DNA from 4 places in the Planococcus sp. TJ-201 genome. Region 3 is predicted to be linked to each of the others. Evidence: predicted binding sites of a transcription regulator. Region 3 holds the regulator's gene; each other region holds the start of a gene.
The links. Region 3 encodes Rex, which represses fermentation and respiration genes when NADH is low (regulators of the CRP and FNR family bind a similar motif). Its sites were predicted from a motif close to TTGTGAAATATTTCACAA; they were not measured.
Positions count from the first base shown of each region.

Region 1: the regulator Rex is predicted to act here: its motif matches at 1,291-1,308, upstream of AC4EG4_RS17145 (cytochrome ubiquinol oxidase subunit I).
Region 2: the regulator Rex is predicted to act here: its motif matches at 1,489-1,506, upstream of AC4EG4_RS09160 (cytochrome c oxidase subunit II).
Region 4: the regulator Rex is predicted to act here: its motif matches at 2,290-2,307, upstream of AC4EG4_RS05005 (AtpZ/AtpI family protein).

Region 1 covers NZ_JBZDOG010000009.1:30,247-34,448, forward strand. The annotation lists gene AC4EG4_RS17135 (diacylglycerol kinase) at 1-745, shown strand, start outside; gene AC4EG4_RS17140 (NUDIX hydrolase) at 819-1,247, opposite strand; gene AC4EG4_RS17145 (cytochrome ubiquinol oxidase subunit I) at 1,452-2,798, shown strand; gene AC4EG4_RS17150 (cytochrome d ubiquinol oxidase subunit II) at 2,795-3,823, shown strand; gene cydS (cytochrome bd oxidase small subunit CydS family protein) at 3,838-3,948, shown strand; gene rlmD (23S rRNA (uracil(1939)-C(5))-methyltransferase RlmD) at 4,179-4,202, shown strand, end outside.
Region 2 covers NZ_JBZDOG010000003.1:163,153-167,354, forward strand. The annotation lists gene AC4EG4_RS09150 (universal stress protein) at 63-527, opposite strand; gene AC4EG4_RS09155 (Crp/Fnr family transcriptional regulator) at 753-1,415, shown strand; gene AC4EG4_RS09160 (cytochrome c oxidase subunit II) at 1,717-2,190, shown strand; gene AC4EG4_RS09165 (b(o/a)3-type cytochrome-c oxidase subunit 1) at 2,187-3,839, shown strand.
Region 3 covers NZ_JBZDOG010000004.1:3,221-7,422, reverse strand. The annotation lists gene AC4EG4_RS10725 (CPBP family intramembrane glutamic endopeptidase) at 1-419, shown strand, start outside; gene tatC (twin-arginine translocase subunit TatC) at 476-1,237, opposite strand; gene AC4EG4_RS10715 (twin-arginine translocase TatA/TatE family subunit) at 1,250-1,450, opposite strand; gene AC4EG4_RS10710 (redox-sensing transcriptional repressor Rex) at 1,540-2,172, opposite strand; gene AC4EG4_RS10705 (ABC-F family ATP-binding cassette domain-containing protein) at 2,305-4,202, shown strand, end outside.
Region 4 covers NZ_JBZDOG010000001.1:988,229-992,430, reverse strand. The annotation lists gene AC4EG4_RS05020 (bifunctional diguanylate cyclase/phosphodiesterase) at 1-229, shown strand, start outside; gene upp (uracil phosphoribosyltransferase) at 457-1,086, shown strand; gene wecB (non-hydrolyzing UDP-N-acetylglucosamine 2-epimerase) at 1,106-2,224, shown strand; gene AC4EG4_RS05005 (AtpZ/AtpI family protein) at 2,460-2,681, shown strand; gene AC4EG4_RS05000 (ATP synthase subunit I) at 2,683-3,054, shown strand; gene atpB (F0F1 ATP synthase subunit A) at 3,082-3,792, shown strand; gene atpE (F0F1 ATP synthase subunit C) at 3,851-4,075, shown strand.

The sequences.
Region 1 (4,202 bases), on a different contig from region 3:
GTTTGATTTGGTAATCGCTGTTGGCGGAGACGGTACGTTAAATGAAGTTGTTTCAGGAATTGCTAAATTTGAAGACCGTCCCAAAGTTGGCCTCATACCGATGGGAACAACCAATGACTTTGCCCGAGCGGTCCATATTCCGCGAGACATTACAAAAGCGGTGGACATCATATTGAAAGGGGATTCAATCCCCGTGGATATTGGCCTGATGAATGGCGACCGTTATTTTATCAATATTGCAGGCGGAGGCAGACTCACTGAATTGACTTACGAAGTGCCGAGTAAACTGAAAACCGTGCTTGGTCAAATGGCCTATTACTTAAAAGGCATTGAAATGATTCCTTCTATCCGTTCTTCGCGTGTACGCATTGAATACGATGGACAGGTTTTCAATGATAGTGCCATGATGTTTTTGATCGGGTTGACCAACTCAGTTGGCGGATTTGAAAAATTAGCGCCGGATGCCAGCATTAATGACGGTAAGTTTACGTTATTGATTCTTAAAGAACTTAACATGGCGGAGTTTATCCGCGTGGCTTCTTTAGCTTTGCGCGGGGAGCATTTATCAGACCCGCATGTGATTTATGCAAAAGCCAGTAAAATTACGGTAACTACCGAAGAGCGGGTGTTGTTGAACCTGGATGGAGAATATGGGGGGCTTTTGCCTGCTGTGTTCGAAAACTTAGCTGGCCACATTGAAATGTATGTGCCGATCGATTCTTTAAGCGAAAAAGACCGTAAATAAAAAGCTGGAAAACGGAGCTAATCCGTTTTCCAGCTTTTTTTGTTTGAAAGGAAAATCTTGCTTGCTGGAAGGCTTAAAGCAGTTCGATGGCTGTGTCCTGCTCTTCTGCCAACTGCGGCAGGTTTTTAATGGGTTCCCAGCGGAACAGCAAGGTCAATCCGTTGTCGCGGCCGTGGCTCTTAATAGTATGTTCAAACTGCTCAACCGGATCGCCTGTGTATTCAAAATGGAAAATGTTCCGTTCGTAAGCTTTATCCTGATGTTCAGGATAATACGTATACTTATGGATTTTGCCGACAAAATCAATTACTTCGCGGGGTAATCCTGTTTCTTCTTTCACTTCCCTGTACAAAGCATCGATTAACAGTTCATCGTCTTCAATGGTGCCGCCCGGTACTTGCAGCCCAACTTCGGGTTCGCCTTTGTACTCAAAGACAAGCAGTTCCCGGCTTTCTTCAACGCCTCTTGTGATATACGCAAATACTTTCCGTTTTGTTCTCATGATGCCTCACCCTTTTTCTTTATTATCTATAGAATACTAAAAATTGAGAAAAATTTCAATTCTATTTCCATTATCTCTGTCACAGCTTATTCAAAGTTTGGCTTAAAAACAAGGCTTGGGAGGCGTTTTGGAAAGTGGGTTTGATGTACAATAAGAACAAGAGTTACGGTAAATCACACGTTTGAAAAAAAGGAGACGAGTAGATTGGAATTTCAAGATCCGGCTTTTCTGAGTCGCATTCTAACGTTATTGACTTTATCATTCCATATTCTTTACGCAACGATTGGCGTAGGTGTCCCTCTCATGATTATGATTGCCCAGTGGGTGGGTATTAAGAAAAAAGATGAACATTACATTTTGCTGGCTCGCCGTTGGGCCAGAGGATTTGTAATTACGGTTGCAGTAGGTGTCGTTACCGGTACGGCAATTGGTTTGCAGTTATCGTTGCTGTGGCCAAACTTCATGCAATTGGCCGGTAATGTCATTGCTTTGCCATTGTTTATGGAAGTATTCGCATTTTTCTTCGAAGCTATTTTCCTTGGGATTTATCTTTACACATGGGACCGTTTTGAAGATCAACGAAAGCACTTCCTATTGCTTATTCCGGTTGCACTGGGAGCAGCTGCGTCATCTGTATTTATTACCATCGTCAATGCCTTCATGAACCAGCCGCAAGGTTTTGAAATATTGAACGGTGAAATGGTCAACGTCAGCCCGCTGTTGGCTATGTTCAGTCCAGCAGTGCCAACAAAAGTGGCGCACGTTATGGCCACGGCATTTATGACCAGCGCTTTTGTACTGGCTTCTATTGCAGCGCTTCGCATGTTGGGCGGCTCGAATCATATTTATCATAAAAAAGCATTATTTCTAACGATGAAATTAGGATTGGTATTTGCCATCGCTACCGCTTTGATCGGCGATTTTTCTGGTAAATACTTAGCAGAATATCAGCCGGAAAAACTGGCGGCTGCAGAATGGCATTTTGAAACAGAAGAAGATGCTGGTTTGGTTATGTTCGGTATTTTAGACGGCGAAGAGGTCAAGTATGCCATCAGAATCCCTTACGCACTGAGTATTCTGGCACACAGTGATCCGTTTGCTGAAGTGACCGGACTTAACGAATTCCCGGAAGATGAAAGACCCCCGCTTTGGATCCATTATCTTTTTGACACCATGGTGACCATCGGCATGTGGCTGGCATTCTTCTCGTTTGTTTACGTCGTTGCCGCTTTCCGCAATTGGTCGTTTATTCGCACAAGATGGTTCCGTTGGCTCACAGTGGCTGGAGGGCCTTTAGCGCTCATTGCCATTGAGGCAGGATGGTGGTTCACGGAAGTGGGACGCCAGCCTTGGATTCTTAGAGGCCATATGAGGGTAAGTGAAGGAGCAACCACCAGCGGAAATGTCGATTTGATGATTATTTTGTTTGCTGGCTTGTACCTTATTCTTGGTATCGGTACAGTCGTTGTCTTAACCCGGATGTACAAACGCAACCCGGTTGAAAAAGAGTTGGAGGCACGTAAATCCAGCAAGGGCGGTGAAGAAGAATGACATTAGAAATTATTGGCATATCCGTACTTTGGCTGTTTCTGTTTCTCTATGTCATCGTGGCGTCGATCGATTTTGGCGGCGGCTTCTTCAATGCTTATAGTGCGTTCGTTGGCAAACAGCATATTTTGACGGGAGTTATTCAGCGCTACTTGTCGCCGGTCTGGGAAGTGACCAATGTCTTCTTTGTGTTCTTCTTTGTCGGTGTCATTGGTTTTTTCCCGCAGACCGCTTTCTATTACGGCACAACGCTGCTGGTTCCAGCCAGTTTGGCGCTTATTCTGTTGGCAATTCGTGGTTCTTACTACGCATTTGCAACGTATGGCGCTAAAATCAATCATCGAGGCTACATTTATATGTACGGCTTGTCCGGTCTTTTGCTGCCGGCTGCCTTGTCGCCAGTACTCGCCATGTCTGAAGGCGGATTTATCTTTATGGATGACGGACAGCCTTACCTGGACTACTGGGCATTGTTCACAAGTCCGTTGATGTGGAGCATAGTGGTTTTGAGTTTGACTGCAGTTCTCTACATTTCATCGGTTTTCTTGACTTGGTATTCCGCTAAAGCCGGTGATGTGAAAGCTACTGATTTGATGCGCAAGTATGCATTGGTTTGGGCGGCTCCTGCCATCATCACAGCGACCGGAATTATCTATGAATTGCGCAGCCACAACCCTGAGCATTTTGCGCGTATTCTTGATTTGTGGTGGGCATTTGCCGTATCGTTCCTATTGTTCGCTGGAACGGTCTACTTGGTTTGGAAAAAGCGCCATTACGGGTGGGCTTTCATACTGCTGGTAGGACAGTTCTTTACCGCGTTTTTCGCATACGGCGCGTCGCATTATCCGTATTTGCTGTATCCGTATTTAACGATCTACGACAGCTTTACAAATGAAGCCATGGCAATTGCGCTGATCATTGCGTTTATCGCAGGCCTTTGCCTGTTGCTGCCATCGCTTTACTTGTTGTTCCGTCTGTTCTTGTTTGATAAAGATTACATTGAAGGCAAATCGGATTATCACGCATAGAGGAGGAATTGTTTATGCAGGATTTCATGATATTTTATGCACCATTTCTGGTGTTGTTCGGAGCCATCATTTTTGGTTTCTGGTTCTCGCTGAAAGATGGTCCCGCCACCAAAGACCGGGACTAAGAGCGCGTGCAGGCTTTTGCCTGCCGCGTTTTTTCTTGTTTAAATAAAATTTACAACTCTTTGTTTATTGTCTAGACTTTAGTGCCCAAATTCTAGGGTCATAAGCCATTCTGGCTATGCGGCTGAAAACATGCCACTTCGCCAGAATGTCTTATGCCCGTCGAATTTAAGACGGGCACTTTCGCTTTTCTTGTTGTATGATAAGTAGATGTGAAATGGAGTGAATAGTTTTGAAACCAGTGAATAAAAATGAT
Region 2 (4,202 bases), on a different contig from region 3:
TAGAAGTTTCCCGACAGCTTGAAGAGCCCATTCCCAATATTTATGAGAATGGGCTTTTTCAATTAGTCGTCTGCTAATACGTCGGCTTGTTCTCTTCGTACAACCAGTACATCGCATTTAGCAGTGCGAACAATTCGCTCGGAAACACTGCCCATAATAAATCGTTCAGCAGCATTCAATCCAGTCGCCCCGCACACGATAACGTCAACATTTAGTTTAGGAGCCAATTCTTTTGGAATGGCAATTTTGGGAACACCATATTCAATGATGATATTTACATTTTCTACGCCGGCTGCCAAGGCTTCTTCTTTATACTTGGTCAACAGCTCTGTGGATGTCTTTTTTGTGCGGTCAGCAATGGTACGATCATAGGCTTCAATGGAACCAAAGGACCGATTATCAATTATGTGTGCCAAGTGCAAGGTGGCGTGGTTGCGAGCAGCAGCAGCAGCTGCTTTTTTAAATGCCAATTCAGATTCTTTGGAGCCGTCTACTGCTACTAAAATATTTGAGTATTTTAAAGTCATCCAGCATTCCTCCTCAGTCGTTATAGTAAGGAAATTCGCTGCCGAGCTATGGAGTTCCTTCTAATATTTACACAATCTTTTGGAAACTGGTGTCAGTATGGTGAAATTTACATATTATTGCAGAGCTTTCGTGGTAAAATAGAAGAAAGAAATAGTTCGGAAAGCACAGGGAAGGGTGGGACCGATTTGAAGGCTGATATAGGAAGTGCAGAAGCATTAACAGTAATGGAAGAATTGCTCACCATACGCCATCAAGTCAAGGAATTAAAAAAAGATCATTATTTATTCCGCGAAGGTGATGCTATTGGCGGTGTTTTCATCATTCGTTCGGGGAAGATTCGGATCGAAAAAGTAACGCCAAACGGCAGGGAGCTGACGTTAAAGATTTGTGGTCCCGGCCAGTTGGTTGGGGAAGTAACCATTTTTTCCGAAGCGCCTAAGTACATGCTGGATGCACGCGCCATCGAAGATACGATCTTTGTCCATATTTCGATCAAGGATTTAGAAGAGTCGCTGGTGTCAAACGGTCGCTTGTCGGTGGCTTTTATGAAATGGATGGGCATCGATCAGCAGAAAACGCAGACGAAATTCAGGGATTTGTTGCTGCATGGGAAAAAAGGGGCCTTGTATTCAACCTTGATCCGGCTTTCCAACAGCTACGGGGTCCAAACTGAAAAGGGAATTTTGATTGATATGGTGCTGACAAATCAGGATCTCGCAAACTTTTGCGGAATGACGAGAGAAGTGGTCAATCGGATGCTGAATGATTTGAAAAAGCGTGGCTTATTGACTGTGAATGAAGGAAAAATACTACTGCACGATATTGATCATTTAAAGATAGAAACAAATTGTGAAAACTGTCCGATCTATTTATGTAAAATCGATTAAGCGAAGAGTTTGCCGATGAGGCAGGCTCTTTTTTTTGTCTGAAATTTGTCAATTTGTCAAAAATACAACCGGAGTGTGAGAAATGTCACAGTGGAAAATGATTGGATAGCATAGGCTGAAGGTAAGAATGATTCGCATAAGAGGTGAGAAAGAATGAGTCAGGAAAACCGGGAGCCGGAACCTAATCTAAAAGGTACGTTAGTCAGTGTGTTTATAGTAGGGCTGGTCATTGTCGTAATGTGGGTTGCTGTTTATTTACTGTATGTAGCGCGTTAAGACAGAGAGAAAGGAATGGATTGGAATGCATCTTCATAAATATGAAAAAATCTGGCTGGTATTTGGCATTGCTTCACTGATTGTTTTTTTAAGCGTGGTCGGGGTAAGCGCATTTTCTCAAGACCATACTCCTGCGGGAGGGATGGATACCGTCGATCCCAAGAAAGTGAACGAAACTGCCCCCTTCGACAATCCAGGCGTCACGCAATTGGACGACGGCACCTATCAAGTCGCCATTGTCGCCATGGCTTTTGGCTACACGGCTCCGGAATTAAAAGTGCCAGTTGGGAAAGAAATTGTTTTTAAAGTGACCAGCACCGATGTGGTCCACAGTTTCACGATCGACAATACAAAAGTCAATATGATGGTTGTTCCAGGCCGTATTACGACAAAATCTTATACATTTGAAAAACCCGGGACGTATTTAATTCTTTGCAATGAATACTGCGGAACGGGACATCACATGATGTATACAGAGATCGAGGTGTACGAAGAATGATTGCTGTGCAAGATCGAAAAATCGCTTTATGGAATATTGGCGTCGCTTATGCTGCCTTTTTAATCGGTACCTTATGTGGACTGCTTCAAGTTTTTATCCGCAATGACGCCCTGCAGCTGCCGGCTTGGCTGGATTACTATCAAATTTTAACGGCACATGGCGTGCTGCTTGCACTTATTTTTACGACATTTTTCATTTTTGGCTTTTTTATTACCGGCATGAGCAAAAGCTTAGGAAGCTTTGGGCCGAAAGTTCGTTTATTTTCCTGGATTGGCTTTTGGGTAACCTTGCTCGGCACTGTGATGGCGACTGTTATGATCATTGCAGGAGAAGCTTCGGTCCTGTACACCTTTTATGCACCACTAAAAGCAAGTGGCTTTTATTACGTAGGACTTGCATTGGTGATCATTGGAACATGGATTAGCAGTTTTGCATTGGTTGGGCATTACCGCGTATGGCGAAAAAACAACAAAGGGCAATTAAGTCCGTTGTTCGCGTTTATGACCATCACGACCATCATCATGTGGATTATTGCCTGCCTGGGCGTAGTGGCGACAGTCGTGTTCCAATACATTCCATGGGCATTCGGTTGGACCGATACCATTGATGTAGAGCTCAGCCGTACCTTGTTCTGGTTTTTCGGACATCCTTTAGTGTATTTTTGGCTGCTGCCAGCGTATATGGCGTGGTACGTGATTGTGCCGAAAATCCTTGGCGTAAAAGTGTTCAGTGATTCGTTGGCACGTTTGTCTTTTGTTCTTTTTATCCTGTTTTCCATTCCAGTTGGCTTCCATCACCAGCTGACGGAACCCGGAATTTCAAACTTCTGGAAGTTCCTTCAAGTGGTCTTGACGTTTATGGTCATTGTTCCTTCTTTGATGACGGCGTTTTCGATGTTCGCGACCTTTGAAATTGCCGGGCGCAAAAACGGTGGGAAAGGACTTTTCGGCTGGTTTACAACGCTGCCTTGGAAAGACATCCGTTTTACATCCATTTTCATTGCCATGGCGTTTTTTATTCCAGGCGGAGCAGGCGGTATTATCAATGCCAGTTTCCAGTTGAACGAAGTCGTCCACAATACTTTATGGATCGTCGGACATTTTCATATCACGGTGGGAACGCCAGTGGCCATGACGTTTATGGGGCTGACGTTTTGGCTGATTCCTTATTTGACAGGAAGAAAGTTTACCAAGTCCATGAAAGTGCTTGGACTCGTCCAAATCATTACTTGGTCGATCGGGATGCTGTTAATGTCCACAGCACAGCATGTATTAGGCCTTCTCGGAGCGCCGCGGAGAACCGCTTATTCCGGCTACAACAATCACCCTTCCGCAATGGAATGGTTTGATGGCATCCTGACCAATCATGTAACGATGGCCGTCGGCGGAAGCATCCTCTTCGTTTCGGCCATGATTCTCATTTATATCGTTGTCATGACAATGTTCCTGTCGCCTAAAGCAGTTGAAGAGAAGGATTTCGTAGATTTTCCAATGGCGGAAAGCGACATGTCCCGCACACCGAAATGGCTGGAAAACTGGTGGATCTGGATCGGCCTTGCCGTTCTGCTTATTCTGATTGCTTATGCAATACCTTTAAGTCATATGATTCAACACGCACCACCAGGCTCAGAAGGATTTAAAACTTGGTAGGAGTTGAGGAATAATGTTCACGATGGTCATTTCATTGACGGTTGTCTTTATCGCATTTACAGCGATGCTGGTCGAAATATCTTCTGCGGAAGATTGAGCAGGAGCTATAAGCGCTGATTTATCAGAGCGATTGAGGAAATTGAAATAAAACCTTATGACAGAGCGCATTGCCGACTTGGCAATGCGCTCATAACTGTCTTTAGACCCCCAAACTGTAGAGTTTACGGTCGTTCAACGAAATTTAAAGTCGTCCAGCCAAAATTCCTCCAAAAAACTCATGCCTTCGAAGACGATGGCAAGGGATGGAAATTGTATTCCTTCAGAATGTCCGATAATATTGAAAGTAAAAGAACAGGAAGTTGG
Region 3 (4,202 bases):
CGCTGGCCGCTTTAATTGAAATGAGGTTTCTCGGCATTGATCCCGGTTCCGAAAACACAGCGTCTCTTGTAACCATTACGGAAGCTGTGCCGCTTGCGATCGTTGCGATTGTTTTGTTCGGTCCGATTCTGGAAGAATTGGTTTTCCGGCGTGTGCTGTTTGGATCACTTAACCAAACGACTAATTTCTTTTTTGCGACAGCCATCAGTTCTTTAGTATTTGCTTTGATCCATTTCGAATTTACGCATTTGCTGTTGTATTTTACTACCGGATTGATCTTGGCATTTTTGTACCAGAAAACCAAACGCATCATCACACCCATCATCGCCCATATTTGTCTGAACGGCTACGTCATGCTTATCCAGCTCAATATGGATACGATTATCGAATTTCAAAAACAGATGGAAAACCTGCAGTAAACCTTGCAGATCACAAAAAAAGCCTTTCACCGATTGGATTCGGTGAAAGGCTTTTACTATTCTAGCGGTTGCTGCTCTTCAATGATTTGCTGCTGCTCGGCTTTCAGGAACTTGCGGTAGCCGATCTTCGCGATGATGACACTGAATTCGTACAGAATAATCAGCGGCAGCGTCACAATCATATGCGAGACAATGTCAGGCGGTGTAATAAACGCCGCGATGATGACCAAGCCAAGGTAGGAATACTTGCGGTACTTCGTCATGAGCATCGGCGTAATAATGCCAAGCCTTGTCAAAAACAGCATCAGTACCGGCAGCTGAAAAATCAGGCCAAACGGCAACGTGATTTGGAACAAAAACTGAAAGTATTCATTGATGCCGATGGTTTCCTGTATGTCCATGTTATCGGAAATGCTCAGCATAAATCCAATGACGTATGGAAACAAGATCAAATAGGCAAATGCAATGCCTCCTAAAAACAGCAGAAGAGAAAATGGAATATAGCTGAGTGTGGCTCTCCGCTCTTTGTCGAGAAGGCCCGGGCTGATAAATGCCCAGAACTGATACATGATGAGTGGAGATGTAAAAATCAACGCCAGAATCATCGTCACCTGCATAAAGATTTTCAAGGGATCGGTAATTTTAAATGCGTTTAAGGTAAGGTCTCTCGCTTCTTCCGTATACTGCAAGTACTGGATTAACGGCTGGGCAAGAAAAAAGCTGACAATAAGCGCCAATATAAAGAAAACGACTACAATGGTCAGCCGTTTTCTCAACTCAACTATATGTTCAACTAAAGTCATGTCTTTTTCTGTCATCGGACAAACATCCTAACGTATTTCCTTTTGCTCGTCTTTCTTTTTAAGCTCTACTTTTTTATCATCGTCTTCGTCATCTACAAGACCTTTTGTTGCGTTTTTGAACTCACGCAAAGACGAACCGAATGCTTTCCCAAGTTCCGGCAACTTTTTGGGACCGAAAACGAGTAAGGCAACAACACCGATAATAATGATACTCATTGGACCTGGCATACGTGCACCTCCTGTATTATGGCTCTATTTTACATCATTCAACTCAGTTTGGCTATTTCGAAACAGCATGGAAATGTGAAGGTTTTAAGTCAATGCTGCTTAATCTGATAAATCAATGTCTGCAGTTCAACTGACAGATCGATGGTCTGGACGCGGATATGGTCAGGCACCGATATGCGCACCGGTGTAAAATTTAAAATCCCTTTAATATCGGTCTGTGCCAGACGGTCTGTCACTTCCTGGGCCGATCGTGACGGCACCGTCAAAATAACCAGCTCCACACCGTATTCTTTGATCTTTTCTTCAATTCTGTCTGGGTGGTACGTATCGATATCGCTGATTTTTTCACCTTCCAGCGGACTGTTCGAGTCAAACGCCACAATAATCTTCGTATTGTGGTTACGGTGGAAATTATACTTTAAAAATGCGCTGCCGAGTCCCCCAACACCGATCAAGGCTACGTTGGTCTCTTCTTCTTGATCCAAAGTCTTCCTGAAAAACAGCAGCAGCTCCTGAACGTCATAGCCATAGCCCTTTTTGCCGAGTGCGCCCAAATGTGAAAAATCACGGCGGATGGTGGCAGAATCAATTTTCATCGCTTCGCTTAATTCCTGTGAGGAAATCCGTTTTTGTCCGGCATTTGCGAAGTTTTGCAGAAAACGGTAATACAGCGGCAGCCTTTTGGTCGTGGCTTGCGGGATTTTAGATGTCTCGTGTAACATACGCTTTCGCATCCTCCTGAGGTGTTGTCAAATCGCTTTCATCTTACATTAGGAGCCTTGATATGTAAAGGCTTGCGCAATTGCGAACAGCCGCCCCATCAGCTACACTTAAAGAGAATAGAGGTGACCTACATGATAGTATTGCAAGTAAACCAAGTCCATAAATCATTTGGCGCGGAAGAAATTTTGTCCGGCGTTAAGCTGGAAGTCCAGCACCGTGACCGTGTGGCGTTGGTAGGCCGCAACGGCGCAGGAAAATCCACATTACTGAAAATTATCGCCGGTGAAATGTCCCACGACAGCGGCGATATCAGCATGCCGAAAGATTTGACCATCGGCTATTTGGAACAGCAAACCAATCTTGAATCGAATGCGACCGTCTGGGATGAAATGATGACGATTTTCCATCATTTCCGTGAACAGGAAGCAACTCTTCGCCGCCTGGAAGCACAGATGGCCGAACCTGACATATACAATAATCCTGCAGAAAATGACAAGGTCATGAAAGAATACGACCTATTGCAGCATGATTTCAAAGACGCCGGGGGCTATCAGTTTGAAGCAGATACGCGGGCTATCCTGCATGGCATGAAATTTTATCCGGAAGACTTCGACAAAAAAGTCGTATCGTTATCCGGCGGCCAGAAAACGCGCTTGATGCTGGCGAAGCATTTGCTCAGCAAACCTCAGCTGCTGATTCTCGATGAGCCGACCAACCACTTGGACATTGAGACCTTAAGTTGGCTGGAAAATTATTTGAAAAATTATCCAGGCGCATTGCTGATTGTTTCCCATGACCGCTACTTCCTCGACCAAGTTGTGACAATGGTCTACGAAGTTTCCCGCCACCGCGTCAAAAAGTACACCGGCAACTACAGCCGCTACTTGGACGAGAAAGCCAAACAATACGAATTGGACCAGAAGCACTTCGAGAAACAGCAAGGCGAGAAAGCCAAATTAGAAGATTATGTCCAGCGCAACCTGGCACGGGCTTCCACAACTAAAATGGCGCAAAGCCGCAGGAAGACCCTCCAGAAAACCGAGTGGATGGAAGCTCCAGACGGCAATGAAAAATCAGCTGCCTTTGGTTTTACGATTGGCAAGCAAAGCGGCAATGATGTGTTGAACGTCCAGTCGCTAAAAATCGGCTACACTGACAAACCGGTTTCTGAAAATATCACCCTTAAGCTGTACCGGCAAGAAAGTCTGGCACTGGTCGGCCCGAACGGTGTCGGGAAATCAACTTTGCTGAAAACCATCATGAAAGAGCTGGAACCCCTTGCCGGTGACATCCACTACGGCACCGGCATCCAGTTTGGCTATTACGATCAGGAACAAGCCAATTTAAAAGGCAATAAGCTGGTGCTGAACGAACTATGGGACGATTACCCACTTATTAACGAAAAAGACATCCGCAGCATTCTGGGACGCTTCTTATTTACGGGCGATGATGTACTAAAGCCGGTTTCTACACTATCAGGCGGCGAAAAGGCGCGTGTTGCCTTGGCGAAGCTCATGATGCAAAAAGCCAATGTCTTGCTGCTCGATGAGCCGACCAACCATTTGGATCTCGACAGCAAAGAAGTGCTGGAAAATGCTTTATTGGATTATCCAGGTACCTTGCTCTTTGTCTCGCACGATCGATATTTCATGAACCGCATCGCGACGAAAGTTATTGAACTCACCCAAGACGGTACGACCGAATATTTGGGTGACTATGATTATTACGTAGAGAAAAAGTTGGAAATCGCTGAGCTAAAAGCTCTTGATGAAGCCGGTTCGGTTGCTGAAGTAAAAGCTGCTGCTGCTGTTTCCACTTCTCAGATTGATAAAGAAGCGAAAAAGCTGGAACGCCAGCTGGTCCGCCAATCAGAAGAAGTCGAACAGGCGATGGAAGAACTGGACTTGCAGATTGCTGATATTGAAGAACAATTATGCGAGCCGGAAATCTTCCAGAACCACGAGCGTGTGTTGCCGCTTCAAAATCAACTGGAACGTTTGAAATCTGATCATGAAGAAACGATGACCCA
Region 4 (4,202 bases), on a different contig from region 3:
AGAAGAATTAAAAATTGATCGTTCGTTTATATCGAATATGAGTGAGCCAGGAACCTTGGCCATCATTCGAACCATTATTCAGCTTGCCGAAAATTTGAACATGCAGGCAGTGGCTGAAGGCATTGAGGAAGAGGGGGATCGCCAGACATTGTTAGCGCTAGGCTGCAAAGTCGGGCAAGGCTACCTGTTTTACAAACCAATGCCATTGAACGAAGCATTTTTTTTGTAAGGGTAGTGAAAGCACAGCAACACTCTAGCAAAGAATGAAAAGAGAAATATTTCTTGAAGTTCTTTGCACTAAAACAAAGCCGGGGAAAATACTTCCCGGTTTTTTTCTTTGGAGAAATAAACTATAGGCGGAAATAACTGAATAGTACCAAAGCGGGTTCTGACAACTTGAAGCACTGATTTTCTGTTATACTATTTAAGATAATGTTTGAAAAGGAGAGATAGGCCATGGGAAAAGTATACGTTTTTGATCACCCGCTGATTCAGCACAAACTGACGTACATCCGTGATAAGTCTACAGGTACGAAAGAGTTCCGCGAGTTGGTCGATGAAATTGCAACATTGATGGCGTTTGAAATCACCCGCGACTTGCCTTTAGAGGAAATCGAAGTGGAGACGCCAGTTCAAATGGCGAAGTCAAAAGTTCTTGCCGGGAAAAAGTTGGGTGTTGTGCCAATTTTGCGCGCTGGCATCGGCATGGTTGATGGAATCTTAAAGCTGATTCCAGCCGCTAAAGTGGGACATATCGGTTTGTACCGTGATCCTGTAACACTGCAGCCGGTTGAGTACTATTTGAAATTGCCATCCGACGTTCAAGAACGCGACTTTATCGTTGTCGACCCGATGCTTGCTACAGGCGGATCAGCAATTGAAGCGGTCAACTCCATGAAAAAACGAGGGGCTACGAAAATTCGTTTTATGTGCATCATTGCTGCTCCTGAAGGGGTAGAAGCACTTCAAAAAGCACATCCCGACGTGGATATTTACATTGCGGCATTGGATGAGAAATTAAATGAAAAAGGATATATTGTTCCAGGTCTTGGAGATGCTGGAGACCGATTGTTCGGAACAAAATAAGAGAGCGAGGTATATCAGCTTGACGAAAAAATGGAAAGTAATGACGATATTTGGCACGCGTCCAGAAGCCATTAAAATGGCGCCGCTTGTTCTGGAGCTTCAGAAATATCCTGAAACCATCGAACCTTTGGTAACGGTAACGGCACAGCACCGCGAAATGCTGGACCAGGTGCTGGAAACGTTCAAAATCACGCCGGATTTCGATCTGAACATCATGAAAGATCGCCAAACATTGACGGATGTAACCATGCGGGCAATGCAAGGTCTTGATGTGATTATGAAAGAAGCGAAACCGGATATTGTGCTGGTACATGGCGATACAACAACGACGTTTGCTGCCAGCCTTGCCGCTTTTTACAATCAGGTTGCGGTAGGACATGTGGAAGCTGGATTGCGTACGCACAATAAATATTCGCCCTACCCTGAAGAAATGAACCGTCAGTTGACGGGAGTCATGGCAGATATTCATTTTTCACCAACTGAAAAATCAGCTCAAAACCTGCTCGATGAAAACAAAAAGGCAGAAACCATCTACATTACTGGGAATACGGCCATTGATGCGCTTCAGACAACAGTGCGTGAAACGTATACACATCCCATCTTGGAGAAAATCGGCACTGACCGCATGATCTTGTTGACAGCACATCGCCGTGAAAATCTGGGGCAACCCATGCGCAATATGTTCCGTGCCATCAAACGTCTGATTGAAGAACATGATGACATTCAAGTGGTATACCCGGTTCATATGAATCCGGCTGTGCGTGAAGTGGCAGATGAAGTATTGGGCCGTGATCCGCGAATTCATTTGATCGAACCACTGGAAGTGTTGGACTTCCATAACTTCGCAGCACGCTCGTTCTTTATTTTGACCGATTCAGGTGGAATTCAGGAAGAAGCGCCTTCACTCGGCAAGCCGGTTTTGGTGCTTCGCGATACGACAGAGCGTCCTGAAGGCATCGCTGCCGGAACCTTGAAGCTTGCGGGAACAGATGAAGAAACAATTTACGGGATGGCCAAGGAATTGCTGACAGATGAGGCAGCTTACAAGTCGATGTCTCAAGCATCCAATCCATACGGAGACGGCAAAGCATCTATCCGAATTGTCGAAGCGCTTCATGCTTATTTTTCTAAACTGTAAAATAAAAAATAGCCCATTGGACATTTTTCTCAAAGTTTGTCAACAATATGTCAGAGGAAAATCGCTTGTGAAGTTTTTCACTTCTACTAATTGACATGATTTTACCCCTAATGTATGCTTACAAAGGGTATGCATGAGAAGGTTTTCTTACATAGATTATGTGGTTTTGGAAGCCTGATGCGACTGCTCTTTTTGAGGGTTTAATGTCAAATCAACGAAGTTCGAGGGGGTTATCATGCGCCCAACAAAAAGCCCCTTACAAGCGATGGCAATTTACAGTGCCATCCTCTCACAACTTGTCGGGTCCGTTCTCATCGGGATATTTGCAGGCATGTGGCTCGATGAGAGGCTCGGAACCGCCCCGTTTTTCATGATCATCTGCCTATTCATAGGCATCACTGCCGGTGTTTGGGCAATGCTTCAGACTGTCCGCAAATTCGAATCAGGAGACAAGTAAAATGGATGGACTTAGGGAGATATATACCAGGCTGAAAAAGATGATCTTGTTCATCTTGGCGTTCTACGTTATTGGTTGGGGGTTTACCCCTTATCAAGAAGTGTTCGCGGGCCTCATAATCGGAACTTTGTTCGGCATTTACAACATGTGGATTTTGGTTCGACGGATGGAGAAATTCGACCGAGCGGTGGCTGAAGGCTCGAAAGTTCGTTCGCTTGGAACGGCATTACGGTTTGCATCAGGTGTTGCAGCTGTGGCGATTGCTATTTTATTCGCAGAGCACATTCACTTGGTCAGTACAGTAATTGGGTTGATGGTCCCTTACGCTCTATTGTTAACAGAGCGGATTGTGTATCACGTGAAACACCATTAACAATGTGGAAAGAGAGGTGAAACTATCGTGGATCATGGCGCTCCTATGCTCGAGGTGTTCGGGATCTGGTTTAACCTATCCAACGTTATGATGCTACTTGTAGCCGCTCTTATCGTCTTCCTTATTGCTTTTATCGCTACACGGAATTTGCAGCTCAAACCAACGGGCATGCAGAACTTCATGGAATGGATCATGGATTTCGTGAAAGGGATTATCAACAGCAATATGGATTGGAGAGATGGTGGCCGATTCCATGTTCTTGGAATCACTCTGATCATGTTCATTTTTGTTTCGAATATGTTAGGGCTTCCATTTGCAATAGTCGTCAACGGAGATCTTTGGTGGAAATCACCAACAGCTGATCCGACAGTAGCGATGACATTAGCCGCAATGGTACTCATCTTGAGCCATTATTATGGTATCAAGTTGAAGGGACTAAAAGAATATTCAGCGGGCTACATCAAGCCGATGCCATTCTTATTCCCGTTGAAAGTCATTGAGGAATTCGCAAATACGCTGACACTCGGTCTGCGTCTTTACGGTAACATCTATGCGGGGGAAATCTTGCTGACTTTGTTGGCAGGCCTCGCATCAGCAAGTATTTTTGGATTTGCAGCAGGCATCTTGCCAATGATGTTATGGCAAGGGTTCTCGATCTTTATCGGGGCAATCCAAGCGTTTATTTTCGTTATGTTGACAATGGTTTATTTATCGCATAAAGTTGCCGACGACCATTGAGTATAAACTGCTCATCGAGCAAACAAAAAAACAACTATCCTGAGGAGGACACATTACAATGACAGGTTCATTAGGTTTATTAGCAGCAGCAATCGCAGTAGGTTTAGCAGCACTAGGTGCAGGTATCGGTAACGGACTTATCGTTTCAAAAACAGTTGAAGGTATCGCACGCCAGCCAGAAGCTCGCGGCGTTCTACAAACAACAATGTTCATCGGTGTTGCATTGGTTGAGGCATTGCCAATCATCGCTGTAGTTATCGCGTTCATCGTTATGAACCAATAGTATTTTTATACAAAAAGTTAAATGGTGGGGATGCTTCGATATGGTTTTCGCCATTTAAACTTGTATGAACCCATTTTCATTTGAAAATTCATCTTACAACAGATAAAGATCTTACTATAGAAGAAAT